One region of the Solibacillus sp. FSL W7-1464 genome, then DNA from elsewhere that is predicted to be linked to it. Evidence: a T-box and tRNA genes for the amino acid it is inferred to sense, from the RefSeq annotation. Region 1 holds a T-box; the other holds one or more tRNA genes.
What was found. The T-box of region 1 lies ahead of cysS (cysteine--tRNA ligase). A T-box ahead of a tRNA ligase gene usually reads a tRNA of that ligase, here a tRNA-Cys.
Positions count from the first base shown of each region.

Region 2: it has a tRNA-Cys gene. The T-box ahead of cysS (cysteine--tRNA ligase) is inferred to sense a tRNA for this amino acid. The anticodon was not compared.

Region 1 covers NZ_JBBORC010000001.1:3,810,559-3,814,711, reverse strand. The annotation lists gene ispF (2-C-methyl-D-erythritol 2,4-cyclodiphosphate synthase) at 1-136, shown strand, start outside; gene gltX (glutamate--tRNA ligase) at 390-1,850, shown strand; T-box leader at 1,950-2,171, shown strand; gene cysS (cysteine--tRNA ligase) at 2,258-3,661, shown strand; gene MKZ25_RS19075 (Mini-ribonuclease 3) at 3,662-4,075, shown strand; gene rlmB (23S rRNA (guanosine(2251)-2'-O)-methyltransferase RlmB) at 4,078-4,153, shown strand, end outside.
Region 2 covers NZ_JBBORC010000001.1:3,306,266-3,310,418, forward strand. The annotation lists gene MKZ25_RS16495 (DMT family transporter) at 1-538, shown strand, start outside; gene nagB (glucosamine-6-phosphate deaminase) at 583-1,314, opposite strand; tRNA gene MKZ25_RS16505 (tRNA-Leu) at 1,775-1,855, opposite strand; tRNA gene MKZ25_RS16510 (tRNA-Cys) at 1,900-1,973, opposite strand; tRNA gene MKZ25_RS16515 (tRNA-Gly) at 1,979-2,053, opposite strand; tRNA gene MKZ25_RS16520 (tRNA-Gln) at 2,065-2,139, opposite strand; tRNA gene MKZ25_RS16525 (tRNA-His) at 2,167-2,242, opposite strand; tRNA gene MKZ25_RS16530 (tRNA-His) at 2,282-2,357, opposite strand; tRNA gene MKZ25_RS16535 (tRNA-Trp) at 2,390-2,463, opposite strand; tRNA gene MKZ25_RS16540 (tRNA-Tyr) at 2,474-2,557, opposite strand; tRNA gene MKZ25_RS16545 (tRNA-Thr) at 2,564-2,639, opposite strand; tRNA gene MKZ25_RS16550 (tRNA-Phe) at 2,649-2,724, opposite strand; tRNA gene MKZ25_RS16555 (tRNA-Asp) at 2,745-2,820, opposite strand; tRNA gene MKZ25_RS16560 (tRNA-Met) at 2,824-2,898, opposite strand; tRNA gene MKZ25_RS16565 (tRNA-Val) at 2,917-2,992, opposite strand; tRNA gene MKZ25_RS16570 (tRNA-Glu) at 3,022-3,096, opposite strand; tRNA gene MKZ25_RS16575 (tRNA-Ser) at 3,109-3,200, opposite strand; tRNA gene MKZ25_RS16580 (tRNA-Asn) at 3,210-3,285, opposite strand; rRNA gene rrf (5S ribosomal RNA) at 3,300-3,415, opposite strand; rRNA gene MKZ25_RS16590 (23S ribosomal RNA) at 3,535-4,153, opposite strand, start outside.

The DNA of each region.
Region 1 (4,153 bases):
AAACCGAATCGCACAATTATTGAATGCGGAACCTTCGCAAGTAAATGTAAAAGCGACAACAACAGAGAAGTTAGGTTTTGTTGGCCGTGAAGAGGGAATCGCAGCAATGGCAACGATTCTGTTAGTTAAAGCATAAAGAGAAACTTCTATTAGCGGGGGTTTTTTCCATCCCCCTACGGATTGTTAGTTATAAAATTGAGGGCGTGTGTCAAAAATCGGCACACGCTACTTTAATTTAACAACTTACAGTGGTAGAATGGTTAAAGTTTAAAAGACATCTATTGTGCCGATATTGGACAATATAATGTCCGTTCATATACATATAAAAGTAAACTTTTTATATGCGAAAAAGGTCGAGCGTTTTGACGCTAAAATTAGGAGGCAATATTATGACGAAAACAGTTCGCGTTCGTTATGCACCATCGCCAACAGGATTCTTACATATCGGTGGCGCACGTACAGCTTTATTCAATTATTTATATGCAAAACATCACAACGGTACTTTTGTAGTACGTATTGAAGATACAGATATCGAGCGTAATGTAGAGGGCGGGGAAGCTTCTCAACTTGATAACTTACGCTGGTTAGGCATTATGCCGGATGAGTCCATTGATATCGGCGGCCCATATGCACCTTACCGTCAAATGGAGCGTCTTGATATTTATAAAGAACATGCAGAAAAAATGCTGGAAAATGGACAAGCGTATAAATGTTTCTGTACTTCAGAAGAGCTAGAAGCATCACGCGAAAAACAAAAAGCACAAGGTGTTGCTGCACCTGCATATGACGGAAAGTGCCGTCATTTAACAGCAGAGGAAGTTGCTGAAAAAGAAGCTGCTGGTATCCCGCACACAATTCGTATGCGTGTTCCTGAGAATGTTACGTATCGGTTCACTGACTTAGTTCGCGGTGAAGTATCGTTCGAATCAAAAGATGTCGGCGACTGGGTACTTGTAAAAGCAAACGGTATCCCAACTTACAATTATGCGGTAGTGCTGGATGACCATTTCATGGAAATTACACATGTATTCCGTGGGGAAGAGCATTTATCAAACACACCAAAACAAATGATGATCTTTGACGCATTCGGATGGGAATATCCGCAATATGGCCATATGACATTAATCGTAAATGAAGAGCGCAAAAAATTATCGAAACGTGATGAGTCGATCATCCAGTTCGTTACACAATATAAAGACCTTGGCTACTTACCTGAAGCGATGTTTAACTTCTTTGCTTTACTTGGCTGGTCACCTGAGGGAGAAGAAGAAATCTTCTCACACGATGAATTTGTAAAGCTGTTTGATGAAAAGCGTTTGTCGAAATCACCATCAATGTTCGATAAAACAAAATTAACATGGATGAACAACCAATATATTAAAAAAATGTCTCATGAAGAGGTAGTTGCTTTAGCATTGCCACATTTGCAAAAAGCAGGTCTGCTTCCGGAAGAGCTATCGGAAGAGCAACGTGCATGGGCTTCTGATTTAATCGCCCTTTACCATGAGCAAATGAGCTTCGGGGCAGAAATCGTAGAATTATCGAGCCTATTTTTCACAGAAGAAATTGCATATGATGAAGAAGCAAACGAAGTGTTAGCGGGTGAAACTGTGCCGGTTGTTATGGCTTCATTTAAAGCTCAATTAGAAGCTTTAGAATCTTTTGATGCCGCTTCAATTAAAGCAGCAATTAAAGCTGTGCAAAAAGAAACGGGCGTAAAAGGTAAAAACCTGTTTATGCCAATCCGTGTTGTGACGACTGGTCAAACACATGGACCGGAATTGCCGAATGCCATCGCTTTAATCGGCAAGGAAAAAGTAATTGCCCGCGTGGAAAAATTTGCAGAGTAATCCATTTTAAAAATTGGGGGCTTTCTTCCTGATTTCCAGAATGGATAAAATGATTGATTTTTCTGAAAATAGATGTAAAATGAATGTAATTCTATAAATGATAGCACGTTGAGAAGGAGAAGTACGCTGCGCACCCCTTATTAGAGAGGATCACCACCGGCTGAAAGTGATCCAGGTTAAGGCAAAGCTGAAATGCACCTTTGAGTATTTAACTGAACTTGAAGTAGGTTAAATCGATTTGTCCGCGTTACAGGACTTCAAGCGGAAAAAGTATTGATACTTTTTCAACCAGAGTGGAACCGCGCATCTAGCGTCTCTGTCACCTTCTTAAGGTGATGGAGGCGTTTTTTTAATGAAATGACAAATTAACCCAATGAATAAGAGTACAATGTAAAAGGAGAGGCAATATGACGATTCAAATTTTCAATTCGTTGACAAGACAAAAAGAACCATTTATTCCGTTGGAGGAAGGCAAAGTAAAAATGTATGTATGCGGACCGACTGTATACAACTACATTCATATTGGAAACTCCCGTCCGGTAATCGTCTATGATACAGTACGCCGCTATTTACAGTATGCAGGCTATGAGGTGAAATTCGTTTCGAACTTTACCGATGTGGACGACAAAATTATTAAAGCAGCAAATGAGCTAGGCGAAGAGACTTCTGTCCTGACAAATCGTTTTATTGCTGCTTATTTTGAAGATATTACGGCACTGGGATGCCAAAAAGCGGATGCCCATCCACGTGTGACAGAACATATGGATGATATTATCGAGTTTATTAAAGTGCTGATCGATAAAGGCTATGCATATGAATCCCAGGGCGATGTTTATTATCGTACTCGTAAATTCAATGGCTACGGTAAGTTAAGTCATCAATCGATCGATGATTTAAAAGTCGGAGCGCGTATTGAAGCGGGCGAGAAAAAAGAGGACCCGTTGGATTTCGCATTATGGAAAGCAGCGAAAGCAGGAGAAATTAAGTGGGCATCACCATGGGGAGAAGGACGACCTGGATGGCATATTGAGTGTTCTGTAATGGCGCGTGAGCATTTAGGAGATACAATCGATATTCACGCAGGCGGACAGGATTTAACATTCCCTCACCATGAAAACGAAATTGCCCAATCTGAAGCGCATAATGACAAAACATTCGCGCGTTATTGGATGCATAATGGCTATATTAATATTGATAATGAAAAAATGTCGAAATCACTGGGCAACTTTATATTAGTGAATGATATCCGCCAGCAGATCGACCCGCAAGTATTGCGTTTCTTTATGCTGTCTGTACATTACCGTAATCCGATCAACTTCGCTCAGGATTTGGTGGAGGCAGCGAAAAATGGTTTAGACCGCATTCGCACATCCTATACGAATGTGGAGCACCGTCTCTCATCTTCTGCAAGTTTAGGGGAGAACAGTGAGCAATGGCTTGGAAAAATCAGCCAGATTAAAATTGATTTCGAAAATGCGATGAATGATGACTTCAATACAGCAAATGCGGTTTCGGCACTATTTGAACTTTCCCATATTGCCAATGTGTACTTAAAAGAAGCGAATACGGATAAAGAAGTATTACAGGCAATTTTAACGATGTTTGATACAATTGGGAATGTACTAGGTATTCATATAAAAGTGGAAGCAGGCTTACTCGATGAAGAAATCGAGGCACTGATCGAGGAACGTAACCAAGCCCGAAAAAATCGTGATTTCGCTCGTTCGGACGAAATCCGCGACCAGCTGCTGGGCATGGATATCGTACTTGAAGATACTCGTCAAGGTACACGCTGGAAACGAGGACAGTAAATGCAAAATTTAACACCCCATGATGTCATACAGCTAAATGCACTGGCGCTCGCCTATATGGGCGACGCCGTGCTGGAACAAAGAATTCGGGAACATTTAATATTGTCGGGCCGTGCGAAGCCTAACACACTTCATAAAGAAGCGACGAAATACGTTTCAGCCAAGTCCCAGTCCAATATTGTACATCGCATGATCGAAGAAAATTATTTAACAGAAGAAGAGCAAGCTGTTTTCCGTAGAGGACGCAATGCCAAATCAGGATCTGTTCCGAAAAATACAGATGTACGCACATACCGTAATAGCTCAGGGTTTGAAGCGGTTTTAGGCTTCCTATTCCTTTGCAAAGAACATCATCGCGCAAATGAAATAATCGATTACGCAATCGAAATTGTTGAACAGGTAAAAGGAGTGTAACTATGGCAGAGAAAAGACAGCAAAATCGTAAACCAAGAGATTTTAAAGGACGCGATAAAAAAGCGGATACTTTTAAAA
Region 2 (4,153 bases), 500 kb from region 1:
TTTAAAAGAACGCTTAACAAAATTTCAACTGCTCGGCACGCTTCTCTCTTTAGCCGGAGTGCTCTTTATTATATCTGGAGGTTCATTGCAAAGCCTGCTTACATTTTCTTTCAACAAAGGGGACTTAATCGTAGTAGTTGCGGTAGTATGTTGGAGTGTCTATTCATTACTCATTAAAAAGTATGCTGGGAAATTGCCAGGATACTCTACATTTTTAGTGACGATCGCAATCGGTGCCATTATGTTACTCCCGTTTGCAGTATTTGAACAACTTACATCGTCACAAGCAATCGTATGGAACGCTTCGACAATTGGGGCGATTATTTATGTGGGGCTCATTGCTTCAATTGTTGCCTTTTTAAGCTGGAACAATGGTGTGGTCTCATTAGGTGCGAACAAAGCGGGAATCTACCTGAACTTCATTCCACTATTCGCTGCAATCTTTGCCGTGCTGTTTTTAAATGAGCAACTCCTGCTTGCCCAAATAATTGGTGGGGTCGCTGTTATTGCCGGGGTATTTATTTCGACTATAAAATAAAAAGGAGTGCACATTGTATGCACTCCTTTATTTTATTTAACATCTTATTTAACATCTGTATAAATTACAGTCACATCCGGATGGTTGTGCAGAGCGCTTGCAGGAAAGTCTTCTGTTACTATCCCACTGCGCAAACGATCAAAGGCCTCTTGTTTTGATGCACCCGAAATTAATAATACAATCTTTTTAGAACTCAAGATTGTCTTGATACCCATTGTAATAGCATGTGTCGGAACATCGTCAATTGAGTCAAAATAAACTTGATTCGCTTCACGTGTAGACTGTGTGAGCTCTACAATATTTGTACCTAAATCAAAAGGAGTACCCGGCTCATTAAAACCGATATGTCCATTCACACCGATTCCTAAAAGCTGTACATCAATATTTCCTGCATCCTTTATCATCGCATCATATTCAGCTGCTGCCTTTTCTAAATTTGATTTATTACCTGCGGGTAAATAAATATTTTCCTGTTTTATATCAATATGATTAAACAGATGATGATCCATATAAAAATGGTAGCTCGATTCATTTGCCGGATTAATGCCGATATACTCATCCAGGTTAAAAGACTTGGCCTGTGCAAAGGATACCTCACCAGCTTTGTATGCTGCTACCAGCTCTTTATAAAAGCCTTCCGGAGTACCACCTGTAGCCATTCCAAATACCGTTGCACCATTCTTTTTTAATTGATCTATAAAAATTGTTGCGGCAATTTTACTCATCTCATCATAATTCGTCGCTTCAATCCATTTAAAGTTTGTTGCTACATTCATTTATTTAATTCCCTACTTCCTTACTAAAATACACATTTGTTATTATTTAAATAATATTTGCTGTGTTTTATCTTCCTTACATTATAATGTTCATTCTATAGTAAATATTTTTAAGAAGCTAGAAAAAAACGTATTATTTCCTATAAAAAAAGCTTGTACTGAAGCGAGGCTTAAACATATGTACTTAGCATATCTTTCGCAATTTTAAATATGAAAAACAGAGAAACCATTTTAATTCCTGAATAATATTATTATACTTTTAAACACTTTCAATGGATTAATGATTGCATGCATTCTAGGAAATCCATAAGCATTGTTACTGCGGTTGCAGCGTTATTATAAGAGCGGTAATGCAGGAGTAGATATTATACTACAATTCAATTACTGAAAGCATAAGCAAAAAACCCTTAAAGCCTAATTTAAAGGTTTTAAGGGTTTTTGATCTGTTGTATTGAACTGATACCGAGTGTGGGACTTGAACCCACACGCCTCGCGGCAACGGATTTTGAGTCCGTCGTGTCTGCCATTCCACCAACTCGGCAAAATAAGGTAAAAAAAAATCGGGTTTTCCGATTCAATAAAATATGGAGGCGGCAACCGGATTTGAACCGGTGGTAAAGGTGTTGCAGACCTGTGCCTTACCACTTGGCTATGCCGCCATGTTTGGAGCGGAAGACGAGGTTCGAACTCGCGACCCCCACCTTGGCAAGGTGGTGTTCTACCACTGAACTACTTCCGCAAATAAAAAAATGGCTGGGGTACCTGGATTCGAACCAGGGCATGACGGAATCAAAATCCGTTGCCTTACCGCTTGGCTATACCCCAATATTTAAATTTTTATATAGAATAGAATGGGGCGACTGATGGGAATCGAACCCACGAATGCCTGAACCACAATCAGGTGCGTTAACCACTTCGCCACAACCGCCACTATATTATAATTTTAATACTTAAACCTAAATAAAAATGGGGCGACTGATGGGAATCGAACCCACGAATGCCTGAACCACAATCAGGTGCGTTAACCACTTCGCCACAACCGCCACTATATTATTTTAAGTATTTTAAAGTTATTTGGCAGGGGCAGTAGGAATCGAACCCACACTGACGGTTTTGGAGACCGTAGTTCTACCTTTAAACTATGCCCCTATCAAAAGGATGGTGGAGGGGGACGGATTCGAACCGCCGAACCCTAAGGAGCGGATTTACAGTCCGCCGCGTTTAGCCACTTCGCTACCCCTCCAGGTAATGGTGCCGGCGAAAGGAGTCGAACCCTCGACCTACTGATTACAAGTCAGTTGCTCTACCAACTGAGCTACACCGGCAAAAAAATATGGTGGGTTTGGACGGAATCGAACCGCCGACACTTAGAGCTTCAATCTAATGCTCTACCAACTGAGCTACAAACCCACAATTTAATGTTTTAAAAATGGCGGTCCCGACCGGGATCGAACCGGCGATCTCCTGCGTGACAGGCAGGCATGTTAACCGCTACACCACGGGACCATTTGGTTGCGGGGGCAGGACTTGAACCTGCGACCTTCGGGTTATGAGCCCGACGAGCTACCACTGCTCCACCCCGCGATAATACTATTTGTTTAATGGTGGAGGATGACGGGCTCGAACCGCCGACCCCCTGCTTGTAAGGCAGGTGCTCTCCCAGCTGAGCTAATCCTCCAACGCTGGATACTTACTTATGTATCTTTTTGGTGACCCGTACGGGATTCGAACCCGTGTTACCGCCGTGAAAGGGCGGTGTCTTAACCACTTGACCAACGGGCCTCTAAATTTGCCTGGCGGAGAGTAAGGGATTTGAACCCTTGATGCAGGGTTACCCGCATACACGATTTCCAATCGTGCTCCTTCGGCCACTCGGACAACTCTCCAAGATTTAATGGCTCCGAAGGCAGGACTCGAACCTGCGACCTGCCGGTTAACAGCCGGATGCTCTACCAACTGAGCTACTTCGGAATAATTTTATAACAGCCTAGCGACGTCCTACTCTCACAGGGGGAAGCCCCCAACTACCATCGGCGCTAAAGAGCTTAACTTCCGTGTTCGGTATGGGAACGGGTGTGACCTCTTTGCCATCATCACTAGACTATTTATTCGAAAGACATTACTTATTATATCATACTTTTCATATTTGTCAAGTATTTTTTAATAAATTTTCATTCTTTCAAAACTGGATAAACGTTTCATTGAATTGAGCAATAAAATGTGGTTAAGTCCTCGACCGATTAGTATTCGTCAGCTGCATACGTCACCGCACTTCCACCTCGAACCTATCTACCTGATCGTCTTTCAGGGGTCTTACTTACTTGCGTAATGGGAAATCTCATCTTGAGGGGGGCTTCATGCTTAGATGCTTTCAGCACTTATCCCGTCCATACATAGCTACCCAGCGATGCCTTTGGCAAGACAACTGGTACACCAGCGGTATGTCCATCCCGGTCCTCTCGTACTAAGGACAGCTCCTCTCAAATTTCCTACGCCCACGACGGATAGGGACCGAACTGTCTCACGACGTTCTGAACCCAGCTCGCGTACCGCTTTAATGGGCGAACAGCCCAACCCTTGGGACCGACTACAGCCCCAGGATGCGATGAGCCGACATCGAGGTGCCAAACCTCCCCGTCGATGTGGACTCTTGGGGGAGATAAGCCTGTTATCCCCGGGGTAGCTTTTATCCGTTGAGCGATGGCCCTTCCATGCGGAACCACCGGATCACTAAGCCCGTCTTTCGACCCTGCTCGACTTGTAGGTCTCGCAGTCAAGCTCCCTTATGCCTTTACACTCTACGAATGATTTCCAACCATTCTGAGGGAACCTTTGGGCG